DNA from 4 places in the Streptomyces sp. NPDC008163 genome. Region 1 is predicted to be linked to each of the others. Evidence: riboswitches for the same ligand, from Rfam matches in the RefSeq annotation. Region 1 holds a riboswitch; each other region holds the start of a gene.
The links. Region 1 has a riboswitch for thiamine pyrophosphate ahead of ACFZAT_RS07960 (cytosine permease). Riboswitches for the same ligand answer to the same signal wherever they lie in the genome.
Positions count from the first base shown of each region.

Region 2: another riboswitch for thiamine pyrophosphate. It lies ahead of thiC (phosphomethylpyrimidine synthase ThiC); the one in region 1 lies ahead of ACFZAT_RS07960 (cytosine permease).
Region 3: another riboswitch for thiamine pyrophosphate. It lies ahead of ACFZAT_RS29815 (thiamine ABC transporter substrate-binding protein); the one in region 1 lies ahead of ACFZAT_RS07960 (cytosine permease).
Region 4: another riboswitch for thiamine pyrophosphate. It lies ahead of thiO (glycine oxidase ThiO); the one in region 1 lies ahead of ACFZAT_RS07960 (cytosine permease).

Region 1 covers NZ_JBIBHG010000003.1:8,672-13,333, forward strand. The annotation lists gene ACFZAT_RS07945 (hypothetical protein) at 1-161, shown strand, start outside; gene ACFZAT_RS07950 (NUDIX domain-containing protein) at 229-735, shown strand; gene ACFZAT_RS07955 (FBP domain-containing protein) at 786-1,280, shown strand; TPP riboswitch at 1,324-1,417, shown strand; gene ACFZAT_RS07960 (cytosine permease) at 1,408-2,790, shown strand; gene ACFZAT_RS07965 (helix-turn-helix domain-containing protein) at 2,990-3,916, opposite strand; gene ACFZAT_RS07970 (LPFR motif small protein) at 4,377-4,505, opposite strand.
Region 2 covers NZ_JBIBHG010000012.1:70,178-74,839, forward strand. The annotation lists gene ACFZAT_RS25340 (IclR family transcriptional regulator) at 180-950, shown strand; gene ACFZAT_RS25345 (SsgA family sporulation/cell division regulator) at 1,052-1,489, shown strand; gene ACFZAT_RS25350 (YibE/F family protein) at 1,569-2,891, opposite strand; TPP riboswitch at 2,962-3,095, shown strand; gene thiC (phosphomethylpyrimidine synthase ThiC) at 3,088-4,662, shown strand, end outside.
Region 3 covers NZ_JBIBHG010000016.1:93,513-98,174, forward strand. The annotation lists gene ACFZAT_RS29800 (UTRA domain-containing protein) at 1-6, opposite strand, end outside; gene ACFZAT_RS29805 (NUDIX domain-containing protein) at 23-511, shown strand; gene rlmN (23S rRNA (adenine(2503)-C(2))-methyltransferase RlmN) at 674-1,780, shown strand; TPP riboswitch at 1,851-1,967, shown strand; gene ACFZAT_RS29815 (thiamine ABC transporter substrate-binding protein) at 2,052-3,155, shown strand; gene ACFZAT_RS29820 (ABC transporter permease subunit) at 3,242-4,662, shown strand, end outside.
Region 4 covers NZ_JBIBHG010000002.1:256,706-261,367, reverse strand. The annotation lists gene ACFZAT_RS06290 (Rv2175c family DNA-binding protein) at 1-27, opposite strand, end outside; gene ACFZAT_RS06285 (FAD-dependent oxidoreductase) at 93-1,325, opposite strand; TPP riboswitch at 1,423-1,535, shown strand; gene thiO (glycine oxidase ThiO) at 1,533-2,708, shown strand; gene thiS (sulfur carrier protein ThiS) at 2,705-2,923, shown strand; gene ACFZAT_RS06270 (thiazole synthase) at 2,926-3,720, shown strand; gene pknB (Stk1 family PASTA domain-containing Ser/Thr kinase) at 3,809-4,662, shown strand, end outside.

The DNA.
Region 1 (4,662 bases):
TCTCGGGCGAGCTGGGGCCCGGGCAGGGACTGCGGCTGACCGTGGAGTCGGACCGGGTGGTGGTGTTCGGCGACGGGATGGAGGCGGACGCGCTGGAGCTGACGTGGGGGCAGAGCGTACGGCTCGGGGTCTCGGAGATCTCGTTGCGGCTGACGGTGTGAGGCGGGGGCGGACGCGGCATCGCCGTAGGCTCGACGCCCACCGCCCGCCCCCCATCAGAGGAGCAGCATGGCCACCGAGAACCCCCACACCCCGTCCCGTAACAGCCGGCCGCCCGAGGCCCAGGCCGCGCTGGGGGTCGGGGTGATCGTGCAGGACGCGCGGGGCCGGATCCTGCTCGGACGGCACCACAGCGGCACCTGGGAGCTGCCCGGCGGCAAGGTCGACCCGGTGCCGGAGTCCGTCGTGGCGGCGGCCGTGCGGGAACTGCGCGAGGAGACCGGGCTGACGGTCCCGGAGGAGGAGGTCACCGTCTTCGCGATGCTGCACGACGCCCTCGGCGGGATCAACCGCGTGACGATGGCCGCGCTGGTGCGCGTGGACACCGGCACCGCGCGGGTGACCGAGCCGCATCTGATCAGCACCTGGGAGTGGACCCCGCTCGACGCGCTCCCCTCGCCGCTCTTCGACCCGTCCGCGCAGATCCTCGCGACCTGGCGCCCGGATCTCGGCATCCCGCATCCACCCGTGCACCGGCTCACCCTCGCGCCCGAAGTGCCCCAGGTGAGCCCCTAACTGAATTAATCGTTTGCCTAGGGGCCATAGGCAGAGTTAGCTTCGTGGTCATGAAGGCCCTGACCGAGCAGGACATCCGCTCATCGTTCGTGAATTGCTCCAAGGGGGAAGCCAAGCGTCTGCCGCTCCCCCGCGATTTCGAGGAGCTGCCGTGGGACGACCTCGACTTCCTCGGCTGGCGCGACCTGTCCGCGCCGGGACGCAGCTACATCGTCACCGAGCACGGGGGCGAGCCCGCCGGCATCTCGCTGCGCTTCCCCTCCCAGCAGCGCGGCTTCCTGCACCGGAGCATGTGCTCGCTCTGCCTGACCACGCACCCGGGCAGCGGGGTCTCCCTGATGACCGCCCGCAAGACCGGCCCCGCCGGGCGCGACGGCAATTCGGTCGGCCTGTACATGTGCACGGATCTGGCCTGCTCGCTGTATGTGCGCGGCAAGAAGAAGGTGGACTCCGGGGCCCGGTTCAAGGAGAGCCTGACCACGGAGGAGCAGATCGCCCGCACCGTCGGCAACCTCCACGCGTTCGTGACGAAGCTCTTCAGCTGACCCTCGCGACGACATCGGACGGACCGGCGCTATCCTGGCCGCCACACCGGACACGGGGTGCCCCGCACGGGGCTGAGATCACACCCGTCGAACCTGAACCAGTTAGCACTGGCGGAGGGATGTCTCCATGTCGTTGCCGTATGCCCAGGACGAGCGCGCCGCTTTCGGCGGGCGCATGCCCACCGCCCCGGGCGACCTGCGCATCGAGGCGCACGGGATAGCCCCGGTCCCCGAGGACCGGCGTTACGGCGGGGCGGGCCGGCTGTTCACCGTCTGGTTCGCGCCCAATCTGACCATGACCGGCGTCTTCACCGGCACCGTCGGCATCGCGCTCGGCCTGGACTTCGCGACCGCGCTCGCCGCCGTCGTGCTCGGCACTCTCGTCGGCGCCGCGCCGACCGCGTATCTCGGCACCTGGGGCAGCCGTACCGGCTCCGGCCAACTGCCGCTCGCCCAACTGGCGTTCGGACCGGGTGTGGTGCTGCCGGGCGCCCTGCAATGGCTGTCGTCCATCGCCTGGGACGCCCTGATCGGCCTCTTCGGCGGGGACGCGCTGGCGCAGCTGTGCGGCTGGCCGTTCTGGCTCGGGGTGCTGGTCATGATGGCCGCGCAGGGCGCGCTAGGGGTGCTGGGTTACGAGGTGATCCACCGGCTCCAGACCGTCATGACGTTCGCCCTGGCAGCCGCCTTCGCCGTGCTCGCCACGAAGCTCCTGCGCGGGGTGGACCCGGTGACCGCCTCGACCGTGCACGGCGCGGACCGGGCCGGGGCGTTCGTCCTGACCTGCACCATCGCCCTGAGCCTCGCGCTGTCCTGGGCACCGTACGCGAGCGACTTCAGCCGCTATCTGCCGCGCGGAACGTCCCGGACGCGCATGTTCTGGTGCACGCTCGGCGGGATCAGCGCCTCGTTCGCGGCGGTCCAGACGATCGGGCTGTGGGGTGCCTCGGTCTTCACGGACCAGACCGCACGCGGTATCGACTCCCTGCTCGGCGGGGGTGTGCTCGGGGCGTTCGGGCTGCTCGCGGTGGCGCTGGCCGCGCTGTGCAGCAACGCGATGAACGACTACAGCGGTTCGCTGGCGTTGCAGACCATGGGGGTGCGCCTGCCGCGCCCGGTGGCCGCCGCGCTCGCCGCCGCCCTGGGGTTCCCGCTGGTGCTGTGGATGCACGCGGCCGACACGACGGCCCGGTTCCAGAACGTGCTGCTTCTCGTCGGCTACTGGATCCCAGGCTTCGTGGCGATCGTGTCCGTGGACTGGCTGGTCCGCGCCCGGGCCCGGCGCGGCGCCCCCGTCGACCTCGCGGCCGAGCACGCCCGGCCGCGCCCGTGGTGGCCGGCGCTCGCCGCGTTCGCCGTTGCCTTCGCGGCGGCGGTGCCGTTCATGAGCACCGGCCTGTACGTGGGCCCGGTGGCCGAGGCGCTGCACGGGGCGGACCTGGCGTACGGGGTGGCGTTCCTCGTGGCGCTCGCGGTGTACGCCCCGCTGCGGATGCGCCGGGCCCGCTGACTCACCCTTCGGACGAGGGCGGTGTACCGGTCGTCGCGGTAGGCGCCGCTCGTGGAAAGCGTCCCGGGAGACGAAGCCGGGCGTGGGTGCGTGGGCAGCGTACAAAGATCTGCCGGAGGGCGCACCACCGCATCACCGCGCACCCGTTTCAACGGGCGCCGGGACCGGCGGCAGCGCACCGGTCCCGGCGCCCGGTCAGTCAGGGCATCCTGGCCGTTCCCGTCGGCGCGCACTGCATCTGCTTCTCGGACGGAATCTCCCCGCACACGCTCATGGAGTCGAGCGGCGCCTCCTTGGAGACGCCGAGCATCTTGGTGTACGAGTCGTGCTCGAAGCGGATGAGGGCGTCCAGCTCCATCCCCCGGGCGTCCTTGATGATCACCTTGTCGCCGACGGCCCCGCCCTCGATCCGGCCCCAGACCGCCTGGCAGGCGGCGCTGTAGCGCAGTTCGATCTGCATGCCGCGCAGATAGGTGCTCCTGGCGGTCTTCGCGTCCCACTGGCACTCCATGGCCTGGGGATCGTTGCGCCAGCAGGTGTCCGACGCGCACTTGACCTTGATGTCGCCCGCGCCGGGCACCAGGTCCGCGCCCTGCCCGCTCGCCTTCTTGCCCTCGGTACGGGTCGTGGCGTCGTCCGGGCCCCGGTCCGCTCCCGCGAGGTACGGGGAGAGCAGCCCCGTCGCCACCGAGCCCATCAGGGCACCGGCCGCGATGTATCCGATCACCGCACAGCGCCGCCGCCACGAGACACCCGGCCGCTCGCCCGGCGTCCGACCCTCGGCGGCCGCGTCACCGGCGACGGTGGGCGACCCCGCAGCCCTGCCGGGCGCGGCCGGCGCCGGCTCCGTGACCTCTGTTCCGGCCCTGGCCAGCAGGTCGAGCAACGGCTCCGGCGGAGTGCCGGCCACGGCGGCCAGCTGCTCGACCGCCACGGGGGTCGGCAACTGCTTGCCGTTGAGGAACCTCTCCCACGAGGAGCGGCTGTAGTGCGTGCGTCCGGCCAGCCCGCCGAAGCTGAGCTGCGCCCCCTCCTTGATCCTCCGCATCTCCGCGCCCAGTTGTGCGCGTGCCGTTGCCGTGACATTTGGTGCCGGGTTCTTCGGATCCGACTTCGCGTTCGACATGCAAGACCCCCCTCGTCATGTGCGCCCACGCGTCGGCTCCTCCCCCGGACCCGACGCGGCGCGAGGGACACAATAGATCGGGCCTGCGACAGCCCCGCAGCAGCTCAAGCGCGTGGCGCGGCGCGGACCCGGGCCTGCGGCTCCCCCAGGCCACCGAGTGCTTCCGGGCACCCGCGAAGGTCTGCGCGGGTTGCCAGGAAAGGGTGCACGCGATGCCAAGTCCGCTCAGTCGCGCGGCCGGTCGGGGAGGCCGTCGATCCAGCGGGTGACGTCGGGCAGGGAGCGGACGGTCAGCGCGCCGCGGACGATCGGCGGGAAGAAGTCACTCACCCCGGCGCCCCGGCCCGGGCGAAGCTCTGAACAATGATTCGTTACTTCATGACCCCCCGGACATGCCGAAGGGCGGCTCCGGATCTCTCCGGAGCTGCCCTTCGGGTGCCCTTGCGGGGTGCCGGCGCGCTCAGTGGTGGCCGTTGGCGGTGCTCGACGCGCCGCTGAAGAGCCGGGCGACGGCCCGGAAGGGAAGCGTGACCACCGTCGCGATGGCGCCGCCGATGGAACGGAACACATCTGCAATCGCCTTCAGCATGGCTACTCCTCTGTTCGGTCGCACCCCTGCTCCGGAGTGTCGTGGTGCTCTGTAGGCGACCGCGTACCCGGGCTTCCGGCGGAAAAACACCGCGGTGGAGGCCGGACAAAGGCCGAGGGCCGGCTTCGGTGATTCCGAAACCGGCCCTCGTCTGCGA
Region 2 (4,662 bases), on a different contig from region 1:
CCCAGGGCGGCCGATACAGTGACAGTCCTCTGCCACCACCTGGGAAAACACCGTAAGTCACCACCCCGACCAGTGGTTTGTACGGGATCCGGACTCCGGACCCCCAGGTCCCCGGCAGACCTGTGGGGGCGGCCCCCACGGGCGGGCTGACCGCCCGTCACCACGCCTGGGGGTGACCGTTGACCACGGCATCGAGTACTGCTGTTCCGACACTCATCGGGTCGGTCCAGCGGGCGCTGAGGCTGCTGGAGGCTGTGGGCACCCATCGCGACGGGGCCCCGGCCAAACAGCTCGCGAGGGAGGCGGGGCTTCCCCTTCCCACGGCCTACCACCTGCTGCGGACCCTGACCCACGAGGGATATCTGCGCCGTGAGAACGGCGTCTTCCGCTTCGGTGCCGCCGCCGAACGGCTGATGGGTGACCGCGCCGCTCAGAGCCGCCGCAGCGTCATGGCCCGTTCGCTGGGCCGCTGGCGGGACATCGTCGGAGCCCCGGTGTACTGCGCCATCTATCGAGAGGGTGAGATCGAGCTTCTCGCCGTGGCGGACACCCCCGAGCGGCCGGCGGTCGACGAGTGGGCGGCGTTCCGTGAGACCGGCCACGCGCACGCGATCGGCCAGTGTCTGCTGAGCCGACTGGACGAGAAGGCCCGCGAGGACCACCTGGACCGGCACCCGGTGCGTCCGCTGACCCGGTACTCGGTGCGCGACCGAGCGGCGTTCCTCACCCGGCTGCGGTCGCTGGAGCGTACGGAACCGGTCATCGAGCGCCAGGAGTACGCGCTCGGGACCGTGTGCGCGGCCATCCCGATCACGGCTGGATTCACCGCCGCCGCGATGGCCATTTCGGTACCCCTCCACGAGGAGGATCGGTTGCTGCCCGCAGTCGAACGGCTACGCGGTGAAGTGTCGAGCCTCTTGCGTTCGTTCGTGTTCTCTATCAGTATCTGAAAAATCACTCCTTGTGATCTGCTATCGCGTGCACCACGATGGCGTCAATAGGGCCATGGGGGATCATTCCTGGCCAGATTCATCTACTGCGGGGTTGAACGATGCGCGAGTCGGTTCAAGCTGAGGTCATGATGAGCTTCCTCGTCTCCGAGGAGCTCTCATTCCGTATCCCGGTGGAGCTCCGGTACGAAGTGTGCGATCCGTACGCGATCCGGATGACCTTCCATCTGCCCGGCGACGCCCCCGTCACCTGGGCTTTCGGCCGCGAGCTGTTGCTCGACGGCCTCAACAGCCCCAGTGGTGACGGCGATGTCCACATCGCGCCGACCGAGCCCGAGGGGCTGTGTGATGTCCACATCCGGCTGCAGGTGGGTGCCGACCGTGCGCTCTTCCGGGCGGGCACGGCACCCCTTGTCGCCTTCCTCGACCGTACGGACAAGCTGGTTCCGCTCGGGCAGGAGTGCACGCTGGGTGACTTCGACGGCAATCTGGAGGAGGCGCTGGGGCGCATTCTGGCCGAAGAGCAGAACGCGGGCTGACGTGGTCCACGGCCCGGGAGCCGACTTGCCACTCGAACACGACACCTGCCGATCGGGTGAATCACGCTGTGTGTTCCGGTCACGGCTTCGCCCGCCGTCGCCGTCCCCTGCCGCTCCGCATGGGTGCCGATGCCCCGGCTTCCGCGCCGACCCCCGTGCGGTCCGCGGAGACGACCAGCGCGGCGAGCGCTGTCGTCACCGGTACGGAGGCGACCAGTCCGATCGAGCCGACGAGGGTACGCACGATCTCCTCCGCCACCAGCTCGCTGTTGGCGACCGTCCCCACACTGCTCTGCGCGACCGTGAACAGCAGCAGGAGGGGCAGCGCGGCGCCCGCATAGGCCAGCACCAGGGTGTTGACCACGGAGGCGATGTGATCGCGGCCGATTCTGATCCCTGCCCGGTAGAGCTGCTTCGCACTCATAGTGGGGTTCGCCCGGCGCAGTTCCCAGACCGCCGATGTCTGGGTGACCGTGACGTCGTCGAGCACGCCCAGGGAGCCGATGATGACGCCGGCCAGCAGCAGTCCGCTCATGTCGATGTGCGGATACAGGCCGTGGATGAGGCCGGTGCTGTCGTCGGTGTTCCCGCTCAGGCTTGCCCAGCCGATGAAGAGTGAGCCGAGCAGCCCGATCAGGAGCAGTGAGATCAGGGTGCCGATGACGGCGACGGAGGTGCGGGCGGTCGGTCCGTGGCAGATGTAGAGCGCGATCAGCATGATCGCTCCGGCCCCGACGACCGCCACCAGCAACGGATTCGAGCCCTGCAGTATGGCCGGAAGGATGAACAGGGTCAGTACGGCGAACGACAGGGCGAGCGCCACCAGGGCCATGACCCCGCGCATCCTGCCCACGAGCACCACGGCGAGGGCGAAGATTCCGGCCAGCAGATACAGGGGGAACTTCCGGTTCACGTCCGTCACGGAGTACTGGAGGTCATGGGGCGCGTCGGGGGCGTACGCCACCACCACCCCCTGGCCCTCCCGCAGTTGCCTCGGTGCGTCCGGCTGGACGACCTCGACGAACCGGCGCCCCGAGTCGGGGCCGGTGGTGACCTCGACGGTGGCCTTGTCGCAGAGGCTGCCGGACGTCGGCCGGTCCTCGGGGGGTCGGGTCTCGGCGCTTACGGGAAGCTGGGCGGCGTTCACGTCCTTGCAGTCGACCTCTACGACGCTCACCACCTTTCCCTGCTGGGTCTGCCGGTCGAAACCGACACCGGTCCGTTCGTGCGCCGGCGCACCGCCCGGCCAGAGCACCACGAGGCCGACGAGCACGGCGGCTGCGAAGGGGACCAGCACGGCGGCGATCACCTTGCGCAGATGGGCGGAGACGGGTGCGGCCGGGCCATGGCTGTGCGTGTGCTGATGGCCCTGCGGTTCCGGGTCGCGATGAGGGGACGTCACCGGCCGATCATCGCAAGAAGGAAGGGGCCCTCTGTTCAGCTCACCCGTCAGGGGGCTAGCGTGGTGGCACCTTTGCACACGCGGGAGCTCGGAGCACCGGGCTGAGAGGGCGCTGACCGCCGTACGACCGTACGGGAGACGCTGCGCCGACCGCCGAACCTGTTACCGGGTAATGCCGGCGTAGGGAGTAGGTCTCATGACCACATCGGACACACGCACGCCTGCCTCCAATCAGGGCGACGAGGCCGGGAAGTCCATCGGCTGGCACAAGGGATACGTCCAGGGGCCGCGCCCCGACATCCGGGTGCCGGTCCGCCAGGTGCACCTGACCAACGGCGAGGACGTGACGCTGTACGACACGTCCGGGCCGTACACCGACCCGGCCGTCGGGACCGACGTCCGGCGCGGCCTCGCACCGCTCCGGGAGAACTGGATCATCGCCCGCAGCGACACCGAGGAGTACGCGGGCCGCCCCGCCCGTCCCGAGGACGACGGGCTCAAGCACACCTCGCCTCGAGGTGGGCTGCGCAATCTGGACGCGGTGTTCCCCGGCCGTCCGCGCCGCCCGCGGCGGAGCCGGGACGGACGGCCCGTCACCCAGCTCGCGTACGCCCGCGGGGGCGAGATCACCCCGGAGATGGAGTACGTCGCGGTCCGCGAGAACGTGCCGGCGGAGGTGGTGCGCGAGGAGATCGCGGCCGGCCGCGCGGTGCTGCCCGCCAACGTCAACCACCCCGAGACCGAGCCGATGATCATCGGAAAGCGGTTCCTGGTGAAGGTCAATGCCAACATCGGCAACTCCGCGGTGACGTCCTCCATCGAGGAGGAGGTGGACAAGATGACGTGGGCGACCCGGTGGGGTGCGGACACGGTCATGGACCTTTCCACCGGCCGCAACATCCACACCACCCGTGAGTGGGTTCTTCGCAATTCACCCGTACCGATCGGAACCGTCCCCCTCTACCAGGCCCTTGAGAAGGTCGACGGGCGGGCGGAGGAACTGACCTGGGAGATCTACAAGGACACCGTCGTCGAGCAGGCCGAGCAGGGCGTGGACTACATGACGGTGCACGCCGGCGTGCGCCTGCCGTATGTGCCCCTCACCGCCCGGCGCAAGACCGGCATCGTCTCCCGGGGCGGCTCGATCATGGCGGCATGGTGCCTGGCACACCACAAGGAGTCTTTCCTGTACGAGCACTTCGAGGAGCTCTGCGAGATCCTCGCCGCGTACGACGTGACCTACTCCCTGGGCGACGGATTGCGGCCCGGGTCGATCGCGGACGCCAACGACGAGGCGCAGTTCGCCGAGCTGCGCACGCTCGGCGAACTGAACACGGTCGCCAAGCGGTTCGGCGTGCAGACCATGATCGAAGGGCCGGGACACGTCCCGATGCACAAGATCAAGGAGAACATCGACCTTCAGCAGGAGATCTGCGAGGAGGCGCCGTTCTACACGCTCGGCCCGCTGACCACCGACATCGCGCCGGCGTACGACCACATCACCTCGGGCATCGGCGCCGCGATGATCGCCTGGTGGGGGACGGCGATGCTCTGTTACGTGACGCCGAAGGAGCACCTGGGGCTGCCGAACCGGGACGATGTGAAGACCGGGGTCATCACGTACAAGATCGCTGCCCACGCCGCCGACCTGGCCAAGGGCCACCCGGGGGCGCAGGAGTGGGACGACGCGCTGTCGGACGCCCGGTTCGAGTTCCGCTGGGAGGACCAGTTCAACCTGGCGCTCGACCCGGACACGGCACGGGAGTTCCAC
Region 3 (4,662 bases), on a different contig from region 1:
GCCCATGTCCTTCTGCTCTCCTATGCTCATATACATGAGTAACGCTACCCAGGAAGATGCGTCAATGTCGCTGCACTCGGTCTCAGTGGCTGGCGTAGTCGTTCGTGAAGATGGTCGGGTCCTTGCCATCCGGCGGGCCGACAACGGTGCCTGGGAGGCGCCGGGCGGCGTTCTTGAACTCGATGAGCGGCCGGAAGTTGGTGCCTGCCGAGAAGTCATGGAAGAGACCGGAATCGAGGTGGACCCGGTCCGCCTGACAGGCGTGTACAAGAACATGGCGCGCGGCGTAGTGGCCCTGGTTTTCCTGTGCCGGCCAACGGGAGGCCGGGAGCGAACCTCGGACGAGTCGACGGCTGTGCGGTGGCTCACTCGCGAGGAGGTCCGAACCCTCATGACCGAGGCGTACGCGGTCCGGGTTCTGGATGCGCTCGACGGAGGAGCGACGCAGGTGCGCGCGCACGATGGCCGCCGCCTGCTGAAGCCGGGCCCCGATGCCGTCTCGCGCGCCTGACCTGCTGACTGAAGCGTGGCACGGGGCCGTCTGTGGGCCGTCCCAGGGTCGCCAGTGACCACCGACCACGACCAGTAACGACCGGGTTCGCGTAGCAGTCACCCGGGCTGAGCTGGGCGACGACGCGGGGCACCTCGGCTTGTCTGCGACACTGGAAGAACCATGCCTAAGCCCGGAGAACTCACTTTCGTCGCGCCCCGCGGAGCCAAGAAGCCGCCGCGGCACCTCGCCGACCTCACGCCCGCCGAGCGCAGGGAGGCCGTCGCCGCGATCGGCGAGAAGCCGTTCCGCGCCCAGCAGCTCTCGCAGCACTACTTCGCGCGGTACGCGCACGACCCGGCCGAGTGGACCAACATCCCGGCCGGATCGCGGGACAAGCTCGCCGAGGCGATGTTCCCCGACCTGATGTCCGTCGTCCGGCACATCAGCTGCGACGACGACACCACCCGTAAGACCCTCTGGAAGCTGCACGACGGGACGCTGGTCGAGTCCGTCCTGATGCGCTACCCGGAGCGGGTCACGATGTGCATCTCCTCGCAGGCCGGCTGCGGGATGAACTGCCCGTTCTGCGCGACCGGGCAGGCCGGACTCGACCGCAACCTGTCGACCGCGGAGATCGTCCACCAGATCGTGGACGGCATGCGCGCGCTGCGCGACGGCGAGGTTCCCGGCGGGCCCGCCCGGCTCTCCAACATCGTGTTCATGGGCATGGGCGAGCCGCTGGCCAACTACAACCGCGTCGTCGGCGCGATCCGCCGGCTCACCGACCCCGAGCCCGACGGCCTCGGCCTCTCGCAGCGCGGGATCACCGTCTCCACCGTCGGCCTGGTGCCCGCGATGCTGCGGTTCGCCGACGAGGGGTTCAAGTGCCGCCTCGCGGTCTCGCTGCACGCCCCGGACGACGAGCTGCGCGACACCCTCGTGCCGGTGAACACCCGGTGGAAGGTGCGCGAGGTGCTGGACGCCGCGTGGGAGTACGCGGAGAAGTCGGGCCGTCGCATCTCCATCGAGTACGCCCTGATCCGCGACATCAACGACCAGGCGTGGCGCGGCGACCTGCTGGGCCGCCTCCTCAAGGGCAAGCGGGTCCACGTCAACCTGATCCCGCTCAATCCGACGCCCGGCTCCAAGTGGACCGCCTCGCGGCCCGAGGACGAGCGGGCGTTCGTGGAGGCCATCGCGTCCCACGGGGTGCCGGTCACCGTCCGCGACACCCGGGGACAGGAGATCGACGGCGCCTGCGGACAGCTGGCGGCCTCCGAGCGCTGAGGCGGGCGGCCGTCGGTGCCCGGGACCACGGCCGAAAACGGCCGTGTAGCCTGGGGCCGAAGTCAACTGCATATTCCGACAGGGGAGCGCCACAGCGCTGAGAGTGCGGCACCAAGGACAGGTTGGCCGCAGACCCTCTGAACCTCGCCCGGGTCATTCCGGGTAGGAAGTTCGGACCATACTCAAGCTGTTGCGCCCTGCCCGCTTCCGGCTCCGGCCGGTGTGCGGGCGGGGCCGCGTCTCTTCCTGGTCACTCCAGGAGGAATCACACATGAGCACCACCCAGAAGGCCGCGGTGGCGGCCGTCGCCGCCGCGCTCGGCGTCACCGCGCTGGCCGGCTGCGGAAGTTCCGACGACTCGGGCTCCGGTTCCGGTTCCACCCAGGGCGCCGGTTCAAAGACCGTCACCCTCGTCAGCCACGACTCCTTCAACGCCTCCAAGGGCGTGCTGAAGGAGTTCACCCGGCAGACCGGCTACACCGTCAAGGTCCTCAAGAGCGGGGACGCGGGCGCCGCGCTGAACCAGGAGATCCTGACCAAGGGTTCCCCGCGCGGCGACGTGTTCTTCGGCGTCGACAACACCCTGCTCTCGCGCGCCCTGGACAACGGCCTGTTCACCCCGTACGAGGCCAAGGGCCTGGACCGGGTCCCGGTCGATGTCCAGCTGGACGCGGACAAGCACCGCGTCACCCCGGTCGACACCGGCGACATCTGCGTCAACTACGACAAGAAGTACTTCGCCGACAAGAAGCTCGCGCCGCCGAAGACCTTCGCGGACCTGGCGAAGCCCGCGTACAAGAACCTGCTCGTCACCGAGAACGCCGCGACCTCCTCGCCCGGCCTCGGCTTCCTCCTCGGCACCGTCGCCACCTTCGGCGAGGACGGCTACCAGGACTACTGGAAGAAGCTGAAGGACAACGGCGTCAAGGTCGTGGACGGCTGGGAACAGGCGTACAACGAGGAGTTCTCCGGCTCGGCCGGCGGCAGGAAGGCCAAGGCCGACCGGCCGCTCGTCGTCAGCTACGCCTCCAGCCCGCCCGTCGAGGTGCTGTACGCGGACCCGCGGCCGAAGACCGCGCCGACCGGGGTCGCCACCGGGACGTGCTTCCGCCAGATCGAGTTCGCCGGTCTGCTGGACGGTGCGAAGAACGAGGCGGGCGGCAAGGCCCTGCTGGACTTCCTGATCGGGAAGGAGTTCCAGGAGGACATGCCGCTCACCATGTTCGTCAGCCCGGTCGCCAAGGACGCCGAGTTGCCCGAGCTCTTCACGAAGTTCGGCGCCACCGCGGAGAAGCCGGCGACCGTGGCCCCGGACACCATCGCCAAGAACCGTGAGCAGTGGGTCCAGTCGTGGTCCTCGCTCGTAGTGAAGTAGCGAAGACCCCCGTACGCGGACCGGGCGCGCGCGGGAGGTCCGCACGCGCCCGGGCCCGGCGCGGGGCCGCGGTGCGGCTCGGCCTGATGGCCGTGCCCGTCGCGTTCTTCGCCGTGTTCTTCGCCTACCCGGTCGCCGCGATCGTGGGCCGGGGGCTCAAGGCGGACGGCGTCTGGCAGTTCGGCAGGTTCGGCGAGGTGCTGGCCCGGCCGGAGATCCGGGACGTCCTCTGGTTCACGCTGTGGCAGGCGCTCGCCTCGACCGCGCTGACCCTGCTGATCGCGCTGCCCGGCGCGTATGTCTTCGCCCGGTTCGACTTCCCCGGCAAGCAGGTGCTGCGGGCCGTGGTCACGGTGCCGTTCGTGCTGCCGACCGTCGTGGTGGGCACCGCGTTCCTCGCGCTGCTCGGGCGCGGTGGGCTGCTGGACGAGCTGTGGGGCGTGCGGCTCGACACGACCGTGTGGGCGATCCTGCTGGCGCACGTCTTCTTCAACTACGCGGTCGTCGTCCGGACCGTCGGCGGGCTCTGGGCACAGCTCGACCCGCGCCAGGAGGAGGCCGCCCGGGTGCTCGGCGCGAGCCGGTTCGCCGCCTGGCGCCGCGTGACCCTGCCCGCGCTCGCCCCGGCCGTGGCCGCCGCCGCGCTGATGGTCTTCCTCTTCACCTTCACCTCCTTCGGAGTCGTACAGATCCTCGGCGGCCCCGGCTTCTCCACGCTGGAGGTGGAGATCTACCGGCAGACCGCGCAACTGCTCGCGCTGCCCACGGCCGCCGTGCTGACGCTCGTGCAGTTCGCCGCCGTCGGCGCGATCCTCGCCGTGCACGCCTGGACCGTACGCCGCAGGGAGCGCGCGCTGAAGCTGGTCGACCCCTCGGCGACCGCGCGCAGGCCGCGCGGGGCCGGCCAGTGGATGCTGCTCGCCGGGGTCCTGCTGAGCGTGCTGCTGCTGGTCCTGCTGCCGCTCGCCGTCCTGGTGGAACGCTCGCTGGGCGGCTCCGGTCTCGCCTACTACCGCGCGCTGACCTCGGCGGACGCCAACAGCGGTACGTTCCTGGTGGCGCCGGTCGAGGCGATCGGGAACTCCCTGCGCTACGCCGTCGTCGCGACGCTGATCGCCCTCGTCGTCGGCGGGCTCGCCGCCGCCGCGCTCACCCGGCGGGCGGGGCGGCTCGTCCGGGGCTTCGACGCGCTGCTGATGCTGCCGCTCGGGGTCTCGGCGGTCACCGTCGGCTTCGGCTTCCTGATCACCCTGGACAAGCCGCCGCTCGACCTCCGTACCTCCTGGATCCTGGTGCCGCTCGCCCAGGCGCTGGTCGGGGTGCCCTTCGTCGTACGGACGATGCTGCCGGTCCTGCGCGCGGTGGACACCCGGCTGCGGGAGGCGGCGGCGGTGCTCGGGGCGTCGCCGCTGCGGGCCTGGCGCGAGGTGGACTTCCCGCTCGTACGGCGGGCGCTGCTGGTCGCCGCCGGGTTCGCGTTCGCCGTGTCGCTGGGGGAGTTCGGCGC
Region 4 (4,662 bases), on a different contig from region 1:
ATCGATCTTTGCGTCAATCTCGGTCACGGGACAAGCCTGCCATCCCGGACTGACAGCCGAAACCCGGACTCGGCCCTTCAGGTCCCGGGCCGTTACGGCAGGACCGCCGACTTCAGCGGTACGGAGGGGTCCCCGCCCCGGTCCGCGTCGAGCCGGGCCCCCGCCTCGATGAGCCGGCGCCCCTGCGCCAGGTCGCGCGGGCGGCCGACCGCGACCACCGCGACCAGGGCGCCTTCGCGCAGCCAGCACACGGACCAGGCGGGTTCGGCCGGGTCGCCGCGCCACAGCAGGGTGTCCGCGTCCGCGTGGTGCCCGGCGTACTGCACGAAGCGGCCGAACTGCTCGGACCAGAAGTAGGGCACCGGGTCGTACGGCGGGATGTCGGCGCCCTCCGTCGCGATGTGGGCGGCGGCGGTCCTGGGCCCCTGGAGGGCGTTGTCCCAGTGGTGGACGACCAGGCGGGTGCCGTAGCGGGCCGAGGGGAAGGAGGCGCAGTCGCCGACCGCGTACACGTCGGGCAGCGAGGTGCGCAGCGCCGCGTCGGCGGTCACCGAGCCCTCGGGCCCGAGCGCGATCCCGGAGCCGGCGAGCCAGCCGGTGGCGGGGCGGGCGCCGATGCCGACGACGACCGCGCCGGCCGGGAGGGTGCGTCCGTCGGTGAGGACCACCGTGCCGGGCTCGACGCGGGCGACCCGGGCGCCGGTGAGGAGCCGGGCGCCGCTCTCCTCGTACCAGGCGGCCATCGGGGCGGCGACCTCGGCGGGCAGGGCGCCGGCCAGGGGGCGGTCGGCGGCTTCGACGACGGTGACCTCGCAGCCGGCGGCACGGGCGGCGGTGGCGAACTCGGCGCCGATCCAGCCGGCGCCGACGACCACGACGGGGTGCCCGGCCTCCAGGACGGGCCGCAGCCGGGCCGCGTCGTCGAGGGTGCGCAGCAGATGCACGCCGGGGATGCCTTCGGAGCCGGGCAGGGCGACGGGTTCGGCGCCGGTGGCGAGGACCAGGACGTCGTAACGGACCGGGCCCCCGGAGGTGTCGAGTTCATGGGCGCCGGCGCGGACCCCGGTGACCTCGCAGCCCAGCCGCAGGGTGATGTCCAGCCCCTCGAAGTCGATGTCGAAGGCGGACTCCTCGGCCTTGCCCAGCAGCACCGCCTTGGACAGCGGTGGCCGGTCGTAGGGCTGGTGGGGTTCGGCGCCGATCAGGGTGACGGGGCCGGTGAAGCCCTGTTCCCGCAGGGCGACGGCGGTCTGCACGCCCGCCATGCCCGCGCCCGCGACGACGACCCGGCGTTCGGTCCGCTCTGCCCGCTGCTGCTCGCTCACCTGATCCACCTTACGTACCTGACGGGACGTCAAGAAAGGGCGCCCCCTCCCCCGGCCCTCCCTACCCGGTCCGCCGGGCGGGGTTTAGGGTGGCCACCGTAAGACACGCGGGAGCCCGGACGGACCGGGCTGAGAGGGAGGCTGGACGGCCTCCGACCGTACGAACCTGATCCGGGTCATGCCGGCGAAGGGAGGGGCTGGACGCCCATGCGCACCCATCCCACCGAAGGGTCCGACGTCCTCGTCATCGGGGGCGGCATCATCGGCCTGGTGACCGCCTGGCGGGTCGCCCGGCGCGGCCTGGCCGTCGCGCTCGCCGACCCGGGGCCGGGCGGCGGAGCGGCCCGGGTCGCGGCCGGCATGCTGGCCGCCGTCACCGAGCTGCACTACGGCGAGGAGACGCTGCTCGGGCTCAACCTCGCCTCCGCCCGGCGCTATCCGTCGTTCACGGCGGAGCTGGAGGAGGCGAGCGGGCAGGACATCGGCTTCCGCGCCTGCGGCACCCTGGCCGTCGCGCTCGACGCCGACGACCGCGCCCATCTGCGCGAGCTCCACGAGCTGCAACGCCGCTCGGGCCTGGAGTCGGAGTGGCTGACCGGGCGCGAGTGCCGCCGCCTGGAACCGATGCTCGCCCCGGGCGTGCGCGGCGGCCTGCGGGTGGACGGCGACCACCAGGTCGATCCGCGCCGCCTCGCCGCCGCGCTGCTCACCGCCTGCGAACGGGCCGGAGTGGTCTTCCACCGCCGCCGGGCCGACCGCCTCTCGGTGGTCGCGGACCGGGCCGCGGGAGCCGTGCTCGACGACGGTACGGAGCTGGCCGCCGGCCAGGTCGTGCTCGCCGCGGGCAGCCTCAGCGGCCGGCTCGCCGGGGTCCCCGCCCATGTCCTGCCGCCGGTCCGCCCGGTCAAGGGCCAGGTGCTGCGCCTCACCGTGCCCCCGGCGTACGCCCCCTTCCTCTCGCGCACCGTGCGCGCGGTGGTCCGGGGCAGCCACGTCTATCTCGTGCCGCGCGAGAACGGCGAGCTGGTCGTCGGCGCCACCACCGAGGAGATGGGCTGGGACACCACCGTCACGGCGGGCGGGGTCTACGAGCTGCTGCGCGACGCCCACGAGCTGGTGCCCGGGATCACCGAGCTGCCGCTCACCGAGACCCGCGCCGGTCTGCGCCCCGCCTCCCCCGACAACGCCCCGCTGCTCGGCCGCACCGCGCTGCCCGGCCTCCACCTCGCCACCGGCCACGGCCGCAACGGCGTGCTGCTCACCCCCGTCACCGGGGACGCCATGGCGTCGCTGCTGGCCGACGGCGAGCTGCCCGAGGCGGCCCGCCCCTTCTCCCCCGGCCGGTTCGCCCCGGCCCCCGCATCCCAGGAGCAGCCCGCATGACCGACCCGACCCCGCTCACCGTGTCCGTGAACGGAGCCCCGGCCGCCGTCGCGCCGGGCACCACCCTGGACGCCCTCGTCGCGACGCTGACCGACGCGACGGCGGGGGTGGCCGCCGCGCTCAACGAGACCGTGGTGCCGCGCGGCCAGTGGTCCGCCGCAGCGCTCGTCGACGGCGACCGGGTCGAGGTCCTGACCGCGGTCCAGGGAGGCTGACGATGTCCGACGACCTGTTCACCCTCGGCGGCACCGACTTCGCCTCACGGCTGATCATGGGCACCGGCGGGGCGCCCAGCCTGGACGTGCTGGAGCGGTCGCTGATCGCGTCCGGCACCGAGCTGACCACCGTCGCGATGCGCCGCCTCGACCCGACCGTGCAGGGCTCGGTGCTCTCCGTGCTGCGGAAGCTGTCCATCCGGGTGCTGCCGAACACCGCCGGCTGCTACACCGCCGGGGAGGCCGTGCTCACCGCCCGGCTGGCCCGTGAGGCGCTGGGCACGGACTGGGTGAAGCTGGAGGTGGTGGCCGACGAGCGGACGCTGCTGCCCGACCCGGTCGAGCTGCTGGACGCCGCCGAGATCCTGGTGGACGACGGCTTCACCGTGCTGCCGTACACCAACGACGACCCGGTCCTGGCCCGGAAGCTGGAGGACGTGGGGTGCGCGGCGGTCATGCCGCTCGGCTCCCCCATCGGCTCGGGCCTGGGCATCCGCAACCCGCACAACTTCCAGCTGATCGCCGAGCATGCCGGCGTCCCGGTGATCCTGGACGCCGGCGCCGGGACCGCCTCGGACGCGGCGCTCGCGATGGAGCTCGGCTGCTCGGCCGTGATGCTCGCCTCGGCGGTGACCCGGGCCCAGGAGCCCGAGCTGATGGCCGCCGCGATGCGGCACGCGGTGGAGGGCGGGCGGTTCGCGTACCGGGCCGGGCGCATCCCGCGCCGCCACTTCGCGGAGGCGTCCTCGCCGACGGCCGGGCGGGCGGTGCTCGATCCGGAGCGGCCGGCTTTCTGACACGCGCCTGTCACGGCTCGGCTGCAGTACTGCCCCGGGTTCGCTCCGCCGCGGCGGGCCTGTCCGCGGCGGCTCGTAGACTCGCATGGTGGATACGACCCTCCAGGACCCCCTCGTCGGGCAGCTGCTCGACGGCCGATACCGCGTCGATGCCCGCATCGCCGTGGGCGGCATGGCCACGGTCTACCGGGCCATGGACATGCGGCTCGACCGGGTGCTCGCCCTCAAGGTGATGCACCTGGCGCTGGCGACCGACGCCTCGTTCGTCGAGCGCTTCATCCGCGAGGCCAAGTCGGTGGCGCACCTCGCCCACCCCAATGTGGTCGGGGTCTTCGACCAGGGCGCCCAGGGTCAGTACGTCTACCTCGCCATGGAGTACGTCGCCGGGTGCACCCTGCGCGACGTGCTGAGCGAGCGCGGCGCGCTCGCGCCGCGGGCCGCGCTGGACATCCTGGAATCGGTCCTCGCCGCCCTCGGTGCGGCGCACCGGGCGGGCTTCGTGCACCGCGACATGAAGCCGGAGAACGTGCTGATCGGGGACGACGGCCGGGTCAAGGTCGCCGACTTCGGTCTGGTCCGGGCCGTGGGCTCGGTGACGAACACCACCGGGACGATCCTCGGCACCGTCTCGTACCTCGCCCCGGAGCAGATCGAGCACGGCACGGCGAACACCCGCGCCGATGTGTACGCCTGCGGGGTCGTGCTGTACGAGATGCTGACCGGCGACAAGCCGCGGGACGGGGAGTCCCCCGCCCAGGTCATCTACCAGCATCTGCACGAGGACGTGCCGCCCCCGTCCGCCGCCGTCCCCGGGCTGGCGCCCGAGCTGGACGCGCTGGTGGCGGGCGCGACCGCCCGGGACCCGGAGGCCCGCCCGTTCGACGCGGTGGCGCTCCTCGCCATGGCCCGCCGGGCGCGCGCCGCCCTCACGGACGCGCAGCT